2 regions of the Amycolatopsis minnesotensis genome follow, and region 1 is predicted to be linked to the other one. Evidence: riboswitches for the same ligand, from Rfam matches in the RefSeq annotation. Region 1 holds a riboswitch; the other holds the start of a gene.
The links. Region 1 has a riboswitch for cobalamin ahead of metE (5-methyltetrahydropteroyltriglutamate--homocysteine S-methyltransferase). Riboswitches for the same ligand answer to the same signal wherever they lie in the genome.
Positions count from the first base shown of each region.

Region 2: it holds a riboswitch for cobalamin, as region 1 does, so the genes downstream of both, ABD256_RS13955 (CoA-acylating methylmalonate-semialdehyde dehydrogenase) here and metE (5-methyltetrahydropteroyltriglutamate--homocysteine S-methyltransferase) in region 1, are expected to answer to the same signal.

Region 1 is NZ_BAAANN010000027.1:37,762-44,967, reverse strand. Features, by position in the region: gene ABD256_RS29380 (cytochrome P450) at 1-373, opposite strand, end outside; gene metE (5-methyltetrahydropteroyltriglutamate--homocysteine S-methyltransferase) at 1,109-3,415, opposite strand; cobalamin riboswitch at 3,547-3,761, opposite strand; gene ABD256_RS29370 (ribonucleotide-diphosphate reductase subunit beta) at 3,876-4,952, opposite strand; gene ABD256_RS29365 (ribonucleoside-diphosphate reductase subunit alpha) at 4,981-7,206, opposite strand, start outside.
Region 2 is NZ_BAAANN010000009.1:251,667-258,872, forward strand. Features, by position in the region: gene prpB (methylisocitrate lyase) at 1-423, opposite strand, end outside; gene ABD256_RS13945 (MmgE/PrpD family protein) at 423-1,910, opposite strand; gene ABD256_RS13950 (short-chain fatty acyl-CoA regulator family protein) at 2,046-3,437, shown strand; cobalamin riboswitch at 3,485-3,632, shown strand; gene ABD256_RS13955 (CoA-acylating methylmalonate-semialdehyde dehydrogenase) at 3,656-5,167, shown strand; gene ABD256_RS13960 (isobutyryl-CoA dehydrogenase) at 5,175-6,311, shown strand; gene ABD256_RS13965 (enoyl-CoA hydratase/isomerase family protein) at 6,311-7,206, shown strand, end outside.

The DNA of each region.
Region 1 (7,206 bases):
CGAAGAACCGCTCGATGAAGAACTTCCAGCCCTCCTGCGAGAAGGCCTTGTCCTTGTTCACCAGCGCGGCCTGGGTGGCGTCCGGGCCGCTGAGGGTGACGATGCGGCGGCCGAAGGCGCCCATCCAGGACACCGGGCCGTAGGTCTCGTACCGGTGCAGCCCGAACGGGATGCCGAACCGCATGAAGTTGACCGCGTGCCCGATGACGGGCGGCCCGGCATCGCCGAGCACGGGCTTGAGCCCGCTGCCCGGCGGCGGTGCGGCGAGTTCGGCGACCGGCGAGCGGTGCTCCAGCATCCGGCGGTCCACACCGCGGGGGAGCGGGATCGAGGTCAACGGGGGCACGCGCTCGCGGATGGCGGTGAAGTTCATGGGGCCTCCTCGGCGATGAGAGAGTGCCTGCCACCCCACCATGCCTGCCTTGTTGACCACCCGTCAATAGTCCGATCGACGGGCAGGCGAGCGAATTTTCCGCGCCGACGGATGCTCCTTGGGAGGTCGGGGCATGGCGGACCCTTAGCCCGCCATGCCCCCGTGACCTTCGGGAACCTCAACGCCGCGAATGAGCCCTTCACGAGCCTTCGCCGCTCCCGTGCTTCCACCCGCGCTGATGCCCTGAAGGTGCTCTTGAGGGAATCTGATGCCGCGAAGGCGACCTTCAGGGCAACGCGGCAGGAAGCGCCGAGCCAAGCCGGAGCGGATCGGGGCGCGGCGATCGGCGCGGCGCTGGGCGACCAGAGCACGGCGGGCGATCGGATCAAGGCGCGGCGACCGGAGCGCGGCGGGCAGAACACGGCGGGCGAACCGGGGCCGCGCGGGACGGGCGATCCGGCGGAGCAGCGCGACCCCGCTGATCCCCTGAAAGGCACCTTCGGGGAATCAGCGGGGTCGCGAACTCGCCCCTCACAGGCAGCCGCATCGCCAAGCTCATGCCCTGAAGGCGCCCCTGAGGGCGTCTAACGCCGCGAAGGCGACCTTCAGGGCAATCAGTCTCGGCTGACTCCGCTAGGGCCGCGATCCGGGCGCCCCGGAGCTGCCGGCACTGCGACCTCCGGGATCCCTGCTGCCCCGAGGGCGGCCCAACGGGGCAGCAGGGACCCGTGCGGATCAGCTCGGCAGGGTCGAGCGGACGCGCGCCGTTGCCGCTACGAGGTTGCGCAGCGCGGGCTCCACCTCCGCGTAGCCGCGGGTCTTCAGGCCGCAGTCGGGGTTCACCCAGATCCGGTCGGCGGGCACCGCGCCGAGGGCGGTGGTCAGCAGCTCGCTGATCTCCTCGACGTCCGGCACCCGCGGCGAGTGGATGTCGTACACGCCAGGGCCGACGCCGCGCGCGAACCCGGACTTGCCGAGGTCCCCGAGCACCTCCATGTGCGAGCGAGCGGCTTCGATGCTCGTGACGTCCGCGTCGATGGCTTCGATCGCGGGCAGGATGTCGCCGAACTCCGAGTAGCACATGTGGGTGTGGATCTGCGTCGAGTCGGCGACGCCCGAGGTGGCGAGCCGGAACGCGCGCACCGCCCAGTCGAAGTACGCCTGGTGCTCCGCTTCGCGCAACGGGAGCAGTTCCCGCAGCGCGGGCTCGTCGACCTGGATGATCCGGATCCCCGCCGACTCGAGGTCGTGCACCTCGTCGCGGATGGCGAGTGCCACCTGGCCCGCGGTTTCGCCGAGCGGCTGGTCGTCGCGCACGAACGACCAGGCGAGGATGGTGACCGGCCCGGTGAGCATGCCCTTGACCGGGCGTTCGGTGAGCCCCTGCGCGTACCGCGCCCACTCGACGGTCATCGGCTCCGGCCGCGAGACGTCGCCGTAGAGGATCGGCGGGCGGACGCAGCGCGAGCCGTAGGACTGCACCCAGCCGGTGTGGGTGGCGGCGAACCCGTCGAGCTGCTCGGCGAAGTACTGCACCATGTCGTTGCGCTCCGGCTCGCCGTGCACGAGCACGTCGAGCCCGAGGTCCTCCTGCAACCGCACCACGCGCTCGATCTCGTCGCGCATCGCCGCGGCGTACTGGGCCTCGTCGGTGCGCCCGGCGCGGAAGGCCGCGCGGGCCTTGCGCACGTCGGAGGTTTGCGGGAACGACCCGATCGTCGTGCTGGGCAAGGCGGGCAGGCCCAGCGACGAGCGCTGCGCGGCGGCCCTTCGCGCGTAGTCCGGCCGCTCGGTGTGCGAGGGCCGCAGCGCGTCGAGCCGCGCCCGCACCCTGCTGTCGCGCAGGTCGCGGGCCTCGTTCCGGCTCTTCGTCGCGGCCCTCGCCGCCGCGACGCCGTCAGCGACCGCCTCGATGCCTTCGGCGAGTGCCGTGCCGAGCAGCACGACTTCGGCGACCTTCTGCTTGGCGAAGGAGAGCCAGCCCTTCAGCCGCTCGTCGAGATCCGCTTCCGCGTCCACGTCGTAGGGCACGTGCAGCAGCGAACACGAACTGCCGACGCTGACCTTCGCCGCCGTGCCGAGCAGGGTGGCCGCCTTCGCGAGCGCGGCGTCCACGTCGACCCGCCACACGTTGCGCCCGTCGACGACACCGGCGACCACCTCCTTGTCCCGCAACGCGCCTTCGGCGGCCACGGCGTCCACAGTGGACGGATCGGTGACCAGGTCGACGGCCAGCGCGTCGACGGGGGAGCGCGCGAGCACGCCGAGCGCGTCGCCGAGCCGCCCGAAGTAGCCCGCCACCAGGATCTTCGGCCGGTGTTCGATCCCGCCGAGCGCGGCGTAGGCGCGCGCGAGCGCGTCCAGTTCGGCGGGCGTGCGGTCCGCGGCGAACGCGGGCTCGTCGAGCTGCACCCATTCGACGCCCTCGTCCCGCAACCGGCCGAGCAGGTCCGCGTACGCGGCGACCAGCGAGTCGAGCAGGTCGATCGTGCGGAACTCCGGCGGCGCGCCCGCGGCGGGCTTCGCCAGCGCCAGGAACGTCACCGGGCCGACCAGGACGGGACGGGTCTCGATGCCGTCCGCGCGTGCTTCGCGGTACTCGTCGATCGGCTTGGACCCGGTGACCGAGAAGGTCGTCTCCGGCTGCAGCTCTGGCACCAGGTAGTGGTAGTTCGTGTCGAACCACTTGGTCATTTCGAGCGCGGGCGCGTCCTGCACGCCCCGCGCCGCTGCGAAGTAGGTGCCGAGGTCGTCGAGGCCGAGGCGGGTGAAGCGCTCGGGCAGCGCGCCGAACAGCGCGGCGGTGTCGAGCACCTGGTCGTAGTAGGAGAAGGTGTTGGACGGGACGGTGTGGAGCCCTGCCCCGCGCAGTTCGCGCCAGGTGTCCCGGCGCAGTTTCGCGGCGGTCTCCGCCAACTCGGCGCGATCCGTGCGACCGGCCCAATACCGCTCTACGGCGCGCTTGAGTTCCCGGTTCGGACCGATCCTCGGGTACCCGAGTACGGTGCTGCCCACCACGTCCGATTCGTTGTTGCTGCCCACAGCTCTCTCCTCGCGAGCTCGTTCACGAAAATCGCGGGGGAACGGGGCGGGCGCACACGAGGCGGGCGGAGGTCGTGCCGCCTCTCGATGTGAGCGTGCCCACCCACGAGGCCCGCGATCGGCGGATGCCGTCGGCATCCGCACCACGGGCAGGTATTCGGACTCGTGGGCGTACTGCGCCTCCCTACTGGCCGTCGCTTCCCGGGTGCCTTACCCAGTGCTTTACCGCTCACGCGGTGACGGCGGTCGTTCCCACATACCGCTGCGGGGCAGTCCCGGATTCGCACCGGGTTCCCTGTTGCCTTCCCGGGCTCGCACCCGGGAAACCTGTGGCACAGGGGAGCCTAACAGTCCTGAGCGCTGCGTGTCGCCGCTCTCACCGGGGCGTTCGGGTGGCACTGGACACGCGACGGCGCCCCCCGAACGAGTCGGGAGGCGCCGTCGGAGGAGGCGGGAGAACTCAGTCCCAGTCGAGCGCGCCGCCGGACTGGTACTCGATGACGCGGGTCTCGAAGAAGTTCTTCTCCTTCTTCAGGTCCATCGCCTCCGACATCCACGGGAACGGGTTCTCGTTCTCGCCGAAGATCGGCGCGAGGCCGATCTGCTGGGCGCGCCGGTCGGTGATGAAGTGCATGTACTGCTCGCACGCGTCGGCCGAAAGCCCGAGCATGCCGCGCGGCATGGTGTCACGGGCGTAGGCGACCTCGAGCGCGCACGCGTCGGTCAGCATGCCGCGGATCTCCGCCTGGAACTCCTCTGTCCACAGGTGCGGGTTCTCGATCTTGATCTGGTTGATGCAGTCGATGCCGAAGTTCAGGTGGATCGACTCGTCGCGCAGGATGTACTGGTACTGCTCGGCGATGCCGACCATCTTGTTCCGGCGGCCGAGCGAGAGGATCTGCGCGAACCCGGTGTAGAACCACATGCCCTCGAAGATCACGTAGAACGCCACGAGGTCGCGCAGGAACGCCTGGTCGGCCTCCGGCGTGCCGGTCTCGAAGTCCGGGTTCTCCAGGTTCTGCGTGTACTTCAGCGCCCACGCGTCCTTGTCCGAAATGGACGGAACCTCGCGGTACATGTTGAACAGCTCGCCCTCGACGAGGCCGAGGCTTTCGCAGATGTACTGGAAGGTGTGCGTGTGCACGGCCTCCTCGAACGCCTGGCGCAGCAGGTACTGGCGGCACTCCGGGTTCGTGATCTGCCGGTAGACCGCGAGCACGATGTTGTTGGCCACCAACGACTCCGCGGTGGCGAAGAAGCCGAGGTTGCGCTTGAGCATCTGCCGCTCGTCCTCGGTGAGCCCGTCGGTGGACTTCCACAGCGCGATGTCGGCCTGCATGGCGACCTCGGTCGGCATCCAGTGGTTGTTGCAGCCCGCGAGGTACTTGTCCCACGCCCAGCGGTACTTCATCGGCAGGAGCTGGTTCACGTCGGCGCGGGCGTTGATCATCCGCTTGTCGTCGACGTTGATCCGCTCGGCGCCGACCTCGATCTCGCCGAGCCCCGTCGCGTCCGTTCCGGTTTCCAGGTTCGTCATGTTCTCTCCAAAAAGGACTACGGGCGGCTTACTGGCAGGCTTCGCAGTCGGGGTCGTCGATGCGGCAGGCGGCGCCCTCTTCGGCGACGAAGTCGACGTCGTTGACCTTCGCCATCTCCTTGGGCTCCTCGGCAACCGGGGTAGCCGGAACCGAAGCCGACGGCGAGGGGGACGGCGACGGCGCGGGCGAAGCGGCGGGTGCGGGAGCCGGTGCCGCGGCAGGTGCCGCCGCCGGGGTCGCGGAGACGGCGTTCAGCTTGCCGTCGGTGCCGCGCAGGGTGCTCTTCTCCACGTGCGTCGCCGACCTGGCGCGCAGGTAGTACGTGGTCTTGAGACCCTTGTGCCAGGCGTAGCGGTACAGCTCGTCGAGCTTGCGGCCGCTGGGCGCCGCGATGTACAGGTTGAGCGACTGCGCCTGGTCGATCCACTTCTGACGGCGCGAACCGGCGTCCACCAGCCACTTCGACTCGATCTCGAACGCGGTGGCGTACAGCGCCTTGAGGTCGTCCGGCACGCGGTCGATCTGGCCGAGGCTGCCGTCGAAGTACTTCAGGTCGCTGACCATGACCTCGTCCCACAGCCCGCGCTCCTTGAGCGAGCGGACCAGGTGCGGGTTGACCACGGTGAAGTCACCGGACATGTTCGACTTCACGAACAGGTTCTGGAACAGCGGCTCGATGGACTGCCCGACGCCGCAGATGTTGGAGATCGTCGCGGTCGGCGCGATCGCCATCACGTTGGAGTTGCGCATGCCCACCGTGCGGACCCGGTCGCGCAGCGGCGACCAGTCCAAAGTGGACGAGGTGTCGACGTCGAGCGCGTCGCCGCGGCGGGCGTCGATGAGCAGCTGCATCGAGTCGATCGGCAGGATCCCCTTGCTCCACAGCGAGCCCTCGAACGACTGGTACTGGCCGCGCTCCTCGGCGAGGTCGGTCGATGCGGAGATCGCGTAGTAGGAGATGTGCTCCATGCTCTCGTCCGCGAACTGCACGGCCTGCTCCGACGACAGCGGGACGCCGATCTCGAACAGCGCGTCCTGGAAGCCCATCAGGCCGAGGCCGATCGGGCGGTGGCGCAGGTTGGAACGGCGCGCCTCCGGGATCGTGTAGAAGTTGATGTCGATCACGTTGTCGAGCATGCGGACCGCGGTGCGCACGGTCTTCTCGAGCCGCTTGGTGTCCAAACCGGACGGTGTGACGTGCTTGAGCAGGTTCACCGAGCCGAGGTTGCAGACCGCGACCTCTTCGGCGTTGGTGTTCAGCGTGATCTCGGTGCACAGGTTCGACGAGTGCACGACGCCGGTGTGCTGCTGCGGCGAGCGCAGGTTGCACGGGTCCTTGAAGGTGATCCACGGGTGGCCGGTCTCGAACAGCATGGTGAGCATGCGCCGCCACAGCTCGACCGCGCGGATCTTGCGGAACACCTTGATCTCGCCGCGCTCGGCGGCGGCCTCGTACTCGCGGTAGCGCTCGGCGAACGCGTTGCCGTAGAGGTCGTGCAGGTCCGGGGTTTCGTTGGGGGAGAACAGGGTCCACTGGTCGTCGGCCTCGACGCGGCGGAGGAACTCGTCGGGCACCCAGTTCGCGGTGTTCATGTCGTGCGTGCGGCGGCGGTCGTCACCGGTGTTCTTGCGCAGGTCGAGGAACTCCTCGATGTCGACGTGCCAGGTCTCGAGGTACGCGCAGGCGGCGCCCTTGCGCTTGCCGCCCTGGTTCACCGCGACCGCGGTGTCGTTGGCGATCTTGAGGAACGGCACGACGCCCTGCGACTGGCCGTTGGTGCCCTTGATGTGCGCGCCGAGGCCGCGGACCGGGGTCCAGTCGTTGCCGAGGCCGCCCGAGTACTTCGCCAGCAGCGCGTTGTTCTTGTACGCCTGGAAGATCGAGTCGAGGTCGTCGTCGACGGTGGTCAGGAAGCACGACGAGAGCTGCGGGCGGGTGGTGCCCGAGTTGAACAGCGTCGGCGTCGATGCCATGAAGTGGAAGCTCGACAGGAGTTCGTAGAACTCGATCGCGCGGGCTTCCCGGTCGTCCTCGCGGATCGCCAGGCCCATCGCGACGCGCATGAAGAACGCCTGCGGCAGCTCGAACCGGACGCCGTCGTGGTGCTGGAAGTAGCGGTCGTACAGCGTCTGCAGACCGAGGAAGCCGAAGTCGAGGTCGCGCTCCGCCTTGATCGCTGAGGTGATCTTGTCCAGGTCGAACGACTGCAGCTCGGGGTTGACCAGCTCCAGCTCGATCGCGCGGCGCAGGTA
Region 2 (7,206 bases), on a different contig from region 1:
CACCGCGGTCGCCGTGTCGACCACGTCCTTGCCGTCGAGGTGCCCGCAGCGCTTCGGGTTCACCTGGTCCTCGATGTGCAGCCCGGCCACACCGGAGTCTTCGAGGAGCTGCACCGTGCGCGCCACGTTCATCGGCTCGCCGAACCCGGTGTCCGCGTCCACGATGCCCGGCAGGTCCGTCACCCTGGCCACCTGCCTCGCCCGGTCCGCGACCTCGGTCAGCGTGGTGAGCCCGATATCGGGCAACCCGAGTTCGGCGGAGATCACCGCGCCCGAGAGGTACACGCCGTCGTATCCCCGCCGCTGGATCAGCTTCGCGGACAACGGGTTGAAGGCGCCGGGGAAGCGCAGCAGCCGCCCCGAAGCGAGCCCCGTGCGGAACACCGCGCGCTTTTCGGCGGCGGACCTGGTGGCGTGCGACATCAGAAGATTCCCTTCGTGGCGGCCGGTCCGTCCGAGCTGACCGGCAGGGTCAGCTCGGCGACCTCGCGCGCGGTCAGCGCGGGAAGCCGTTGGACGGTATCGAGGAATTCCCGCTGTGCCGCGGGTTTCACCACCCCGTCGGCGAGTTCGCGGAACTTCGCGAGGTACTGCTCGCGGGCGAAGGGGCGCGCGCCGAGCGGATGCGCGTCGGCGACCGCGATCTCGTCGGTCAGTGTGCTCCCATCGGTGAACTCGATCTCGACGCGCCCGCCGAACGCCTGCTGCGCCGGATCCGTCGCGTGGTACCGGCGTGTCCACTGTGGATCTTCGGCGGTGCTGATCTTCCGCCACAGTGCCACGGTTTCGGGCCGGGTGGCGCGGGCGCGGCCGTAGGAACGCTCGTGGTGCCACTCGCCGTCCTCCAGCGCGACGGCGAAGATGTAGGGCACCGAGTGGTCCAGCGTCTCCCGGCTGGCCGTGGGGTCGTACTTCTGCGGGTCGCCGGAACCGGACCCGATCACGTGGTGCGTGTGGTGGCTGGTGTGGATGACGATCCGGCGCACCCGCCCGAGGTCGACCTTCGGGCCGAGTGCGCGGGCGAGGTCGATCAGCGCCTGGCTCTGGTACTCGGCGGAGTGCTCCTTGGTGTAGGTGTCCAGGATCGCGCGCTTCGCTTCGCCCGGCGCGGGCAGCGGCACGGTGTACTCGGTGTCGGAACCACCGAGCAACCACGCGATCACCCCGTCCTCGCCCTCGTAGACCGGGCTCGGCGAGCCTTCCCCGCGCATCGCCCTGTCGACGGCCTCGATCGCGGCCTTCCCCGCGAAAGCGGGCGCGTACGCCTTCCACGACGAGATCTCACCCTTGCGCGACTGCCTGGTCGTGGTCGTGGTGTGCAGTGCCTGCCCGATCGCCTGGTACACGATTTCGGCCGGGAGCCCGAGCAGCGCGCCGATCCCCCCGGCGACGGCGGGGCCGAGATGGGCGATGTGGTCGATCCGGTGCTCGTGCAGGCAGATCCCCTTCACCAGCGCGACCTGCAGCTCGTACCCCGCGGCGATGCCGCGCACGAGATCGGCGCCGCCGCGGCCGGTGTGCTGCGCGACGGCCAGGATCGGCGGGATGGTGTCACCCGGGTGGGAGTAGTCGGCGGCGAGGAACGTGTCGTGGAAGTCCAGCTCCCGCACCGCGACGCCGTTCGCCCACGCCGCCCACTCGGGCGAGACGCGCGCGACGGCGCCGAACACGGTCGCGCCGGGCGTGGCGGGGTGGCACAGCGCCTGCTCCCTCGCCGCGCGCACCGGCCGCCTCGCCAGCGACGCCGCCGCGACGGCCGCGTTGTCGATCACCCGGTTGACCACCATCTCGGCGGTTTCGGCGGGTACCTCGACGGCGTCGGTCGCGACCGCCGCGAGCTTCCACGCGAGCTGTTCCTCGCGCGGCAGCCGTTTCGCCGACGGGTGGCTGCGGACGGTGTGCTCGATCATCGCGCCCCTTCGAGTAAATCTTGTGGTGCTTGATCGTGAGCGTGGCACGCGCTCGAAACCCCGTCCATGACTTGGCATTGTGAAGTTCTGTGCGAACATCGACCGGAGTTGTGAAGACTGTGAAGGAGCGTTGAAGTGGAGAAGACGTTCGCGGGCGGGCGGTTGCGGCACCTGCGCGAGGGCCGGTCGATGAGCCAGGCCGAACTCGCGCGGCTGCTGGAGATCTCGCCGAGCTACGTCAACCAGATCGAGCACAACACCAGGCCGCTGACGCCCGCCGTGCTCGTCCGGCTCACCGAGACCTTCGGGGTGGACGCCGAGTTCTTCGCCGCGAAGGACACCGCGCGCCTGCTCGCCGACGTCCGCGAGGTGCTGACGGACGACACGATCGGCGAGCGCCTCTCCCCCGGCGAACTGGACGAGCTGGCGACCAACCTCCCGTCGGTGGCCAGGACGCTGGTCCGCCTGCACCGCCGCTACCGCGACGCGACCGAAAGCCTCGCCACGCTCCTGGAGGGGCACGGCGCGGAGACCGCGCGCCAGCCGCACGAAGAGGTTCGCGACTACTTCTACCAGCGGCAGAACCACGTCGCCGAGCTGGACGAGCACGCCGAGGGCCTGGCCGTCGAACTGGGACTGCGGCCGGGCGAGGTGCGCACGGCGCTCGCCGCACGGCTCGCCGATCGGCACGGCATCAAGGTCACTTCGGACGGGCTCGCTCCTTCGGCGCAGCACCGGTTCGACCCGGCGGAGAAGGTGCTGAGGCTCGCCCCCGGCCTGCGACCGGGTCAGGCCGCCTTCCGGATGGCCTCGGAGCTGGCCCTGCTCGAAGCGCGCGACACGATCGACGAGCTGGCCACCGCCGCGACCTTCGCGAACGAGACCTCGCGGCGGCTCGCCCGGATCGGGCTCGCGAACTACTTCGCGGGCGCGCTCGTGCTCCCCTACCGGACGTTCCTCGGTGTCGCCGAGCGGTACCGGTACGACATCACCCGCCTGTGCGACCACTTCGGCATGGGCTTCGAAACCGTCTGCCACCGGCTGTCCACCTTGCAGCGCCGGGGCACCAGAGGGGTGCCGTTCTCGTTCGTCCGCTCCGATCGCGCGGGAAACCTGTCGAAACGCCAGTCCGCCACAGGTTTCCACTTCTCCCGCGTCGGCGGCACGTGTCCACTGTGGATCATCTACGAAGCGTTCGGCGCGCCGGGGCGCGTGCTCACCCAGATCGCGGAGCTGCCCGACGGCAAGAAGTACTTCTGGATCGCGCGGACCGTGACGCGCCCCGCCGCGCACGGCGAGCCTGGCAAGACCTTCGCGATCGGGCTCGGCTGCGAACTGCGGCACGCGCGGCGGCTGGTCTACTCCGACGGGCTCGCGCTCGGCGCTGGCGCCGCGGTGACCCCGATCGGCATGGGCTGCAAGGTGTGCGAGCGACCGGCCTGCCCGCAGCGCGCGTTCCCCGCGATCGGCAAGGACCTCCTCGTCGACGAGCACAGCAGCACGTTCGTCCCGTACCCCGCAACGTGACGGCAAGCACCGCGGCACGCCTCGACATAGTAGGACGTCCTACTTTATGGTGCTTCCAGGTCCACGGTACGGGGAAGACCGGTGCGAAACCGGCGCGGTCCCGCCACTGTGACCGGAAGAGCGGCGTGCCAGCGGCAATCCCGGCGCACCGCCGATCCGGCGAGCCAGGATACCGGCCGTGGACGTCCGTGTTTTCCACGAGGATGGAGTAGGCACGCATGTCTTCACGCGCGCGAAAAGAGCTGCACCACTACATTTCCGGCAAGCCGGTGCCCGGTTCCTCCGGCCGCTTCGGCGAGGTGTTCGATCCCAGTACCGGGGAGGTCCAGGCCACCGTCCCGCTCGCTTCCGCCGCCGAGGTCGCGGACGTGGTCGCCGATTCGGTTGCGGCGCAGCGGGACTGGGCCCGCTGGAACCCGCAGCGCCGCGCCAGGGTGCTGATGCGGTTCGTCGATCTGGTCAGGGCCAACGAGGACGAGCTGGCGAGGCTGCTCTCCGCCGAGCACGGCAAGACCGTCCCCGACGCGAAGGGCGACATCCAGCGCGGCCTCGAAGTCGTCGAGTTCGCGATCGGCATCCCGCACCTGCTCAAGGGCGAGTACTCGGACAGCGCGGGCACCGGGATCGACGTCTACTCGATGCGCCAGCCGCTCGGTGTCGTCGCCGGGATCACGCCGTTCAACTTCCCCGCGATGATCCCGCTGTGGAAGGCCGCGCCCGCGATCGCGTGCGGTAACGCGTTCGTGCTCAAACCGTCCGAACGCGACCCGTCGGTCCCGTTGCGGCTCGCCGAACTGTTCCTCGAAGCCGGCCTCCCGCCGGGTGTGTTCAACGTGGTCAACGGGGACAAGGAAGCCGTCGACGCGCTGCTGACCGATCCCCGCGTCGAGGCGGTCGGGTTCGTCGGCTCGTCCGACATCGCCGAGTACATCTACACCACCGCGGCCGCGCACGGGAAGCGCGCGCAGTGCTTCGGCGGCGCCAAGAACCACCTGATCGTGATGCCGGACGCCGATCTTGACCAGGTCGCCGACGCCCTCATCGGCGCCGGCTACGGCTCGGCGGGCGAGCGCTGCATGGCGATCTCCGTCGCCGTCCCGGTCGGGGAAGCCACCGCGGACGCGCTCGTGGCGAAGCTGGCCGGCCGGGTGCGCGCGCTGAAGATCGGTGCGTCCCTCGACGAGAACGCCGACTTCGGCCCGCTCGTCACCGCCGAGGCCGTGACCAGGGTGGCCGGGTACATCCAGTCCGGTGTGGACGAAGGCGCCGAACTCGTGGTGGACGGCAGGGGCCACGTCGTGCCCGGGTACGAGAACGGGTTCTTCCTCGGCGGCACGCTGTTCGACAAGGTGACCCCGGAGATGCGGATCTACCGCGAAGAGGTGTTCGGCCCGGTGCTGGGCATCGTGCGCGCCGCCGACTACTCCGAAGCGCTGCGGCTGCCGAGCGAACACGAGTACGGCAACGGCGTGGCGATCTTCACGCGCGACGGCGACACCGCGCGCGACTTCACCAGCCGCGTGAACACCGGCATGGTCGGGGTGAACGTGCCGATCCCGGTGCCGATCGCCTACCACACCTTCGGCGGCTGGAAGCGGTCCGGTTTCGGCGACCTCAACCAGCACGGGCCGGACTCGATCCGGTTCTACACCAAGACCAAGACCGTCACCTCGCGCTGGCCTGGCGGCGTCAAGGAAGGCGCCAGCTTCGTCATCCCGACGATGAGCTGAGGCGGCGATGAGACTTTCCGACGAGCAGCGCGCGCTGCGCGAGACCGCCGCGGACTTCGCGGCGGAGCACCTCGCCCCGCACGCGCTGGAATGGGACCAGGCCAAGCACTTCCCGGTCGACGTGCTCCGCAAGGCGGCACAGCTCGGCATGGGCGGGGTGTACGTCGCCGAGGAGGCGGGCGGCTCCGGGCTCGGCAGGCTCGACGCGGCGCTGATCTTCGAGGCGCTCGCCACCGGCTGCCCGTCGATCGCGGGCTACCTGTCGATCCACAACATGGTCGCCTGGATGATCGACCGGTTCGGCGACGACGCGCAGCGGCACCGGATTCTGCCGAGGCTGTGCACAATGGACGCTCTGGGCAGCTACTGCCTCACCGAGCCAGGCGCGGGATCCGACGCGGCCGCACTGTCCACCAAGGCCGTTCGCGACGGCGACCACTACGTGGTCGACGGGGTGAAGCAGTTCATCTCCGGCGCGGGTGCGTCCGATGTGTACGTGGTGCTGGTGCGGACCGGGGTACCCGGCCCGCGCGGGATCTCGGCGCTCGTCGTCGACCGGGACACGCCGGGGGTTTCCTTCGGCGCCAACGAGATCAAGATGGGCTGGAACGCGCAGCCGACCCGGCAGGTGATCTTCGAAGGCGCCCGCGTCCCCGTCGGGAACCGGCTCGGCGCGGAAGGCGACGGGTTCCGGGTCGCGATGTCCGCTTTGGACGGTGGCAGGCTGAACATCTCCGCGTGCTCGCTCGGTGGTGCGGAGGCCGCGCTCGCCAAGGCGATCGGGTACCTGCGGGATCGGGAGGCGTTCGGCGCGAAGCTTTCCGACTCGCAGGCGCTGCGGTTCCGGCTCGCGGACATGCGCACCGAGCTGGAAGCGGCGAGGACCCTGCTGTGGCGGGCGGCGGACGCGCTCGACGGTGGCGAGCCCGGTGCCACCGGACTGTGCGCGATGGCGAAGCGGTTCGCCACCGACACCGGGTTCGAGGTCGCCAACCAGGCCTTGCAGTTGCACGGCGGCTACGGCTACCTCGCCGAGTACGGCGTGGAGAAGATCGTGCGCGACCTGCGCGTGCACCAGATCCTCGAAGGAACCAACGAAATCATGCGGGTCATCGTGTCCCGCTCGATGCTGGGAGCGGCCTGATGACCGAAGTGCTCACCTCCGTCCACAACGGACTCGGCAGGATCACCTTGAACCGGCCGAAGGCGATCAACGCGCTCACCCACGACATGGTGCGCCTCATCGGCTCGGTGCTCGACGACTGGGCAGGCGACGACCTCGTCCGCGCCGTGCTGCTCGACGGCGCGGGTGAACGCGGGCTCTGCGCGGGCGGGGACATCCGTTCGATCTACGAAGACGCCCGCTCCGGTGGCACGGCGTCCCTGCCGTTCTGGGCCGACGAATACCGGCTCAACGCCCAGATCGCGCGCTACCCCAAGCCGTACGTCGCACTGATGGACGGCTTGGTGATGGGCGGCGGCGTTGGCGTTTCCGCGCACGGCTCCGTGCGGGTGGTCACCGAGCGGTCCCGGATCGGCATGCCGGAGACCGGTATCGGGTTCGTGCCGGACGTCGGCGGCACCTACCTGCTCTCGCGGGCGCCGGGGCACCTCGGGACGCACATCGCGCTCACCGCGGGCCAGATCTCCGGCGCCGACGCGATCTACTGTGGACTCGCGGACTACTACGTGCCGAGTGGACGGCTCGGTGAACTCGCCGAAGCACTGGCGAACGGCGAGGCCGTGCGGTCCTTCGCCGAACCCGCACCCGAAAGCGAGCTGGCGAGGCAGCGCGACTGGATCGACGCGTGCTACTCGGCGGACACCGTGGAGGAGATCCTCGAACGGCTCTCCGGCGCCGGGGAAGCCGCGTCGTCCGCGGCCAAGGAGATCGCCGGGAAGTCGCCCGCCTCGCTCAAGGTCACCCTGCGGGCGCTGCGCTCCGCGAAAGCGTTGCCGGATCTCGAAAGCGTGCTGGCACAGGAGTTCCGGGTGTCCTCGGCGGCACTGCGCAACCCCGATCTCGCCGAGGGGATCCG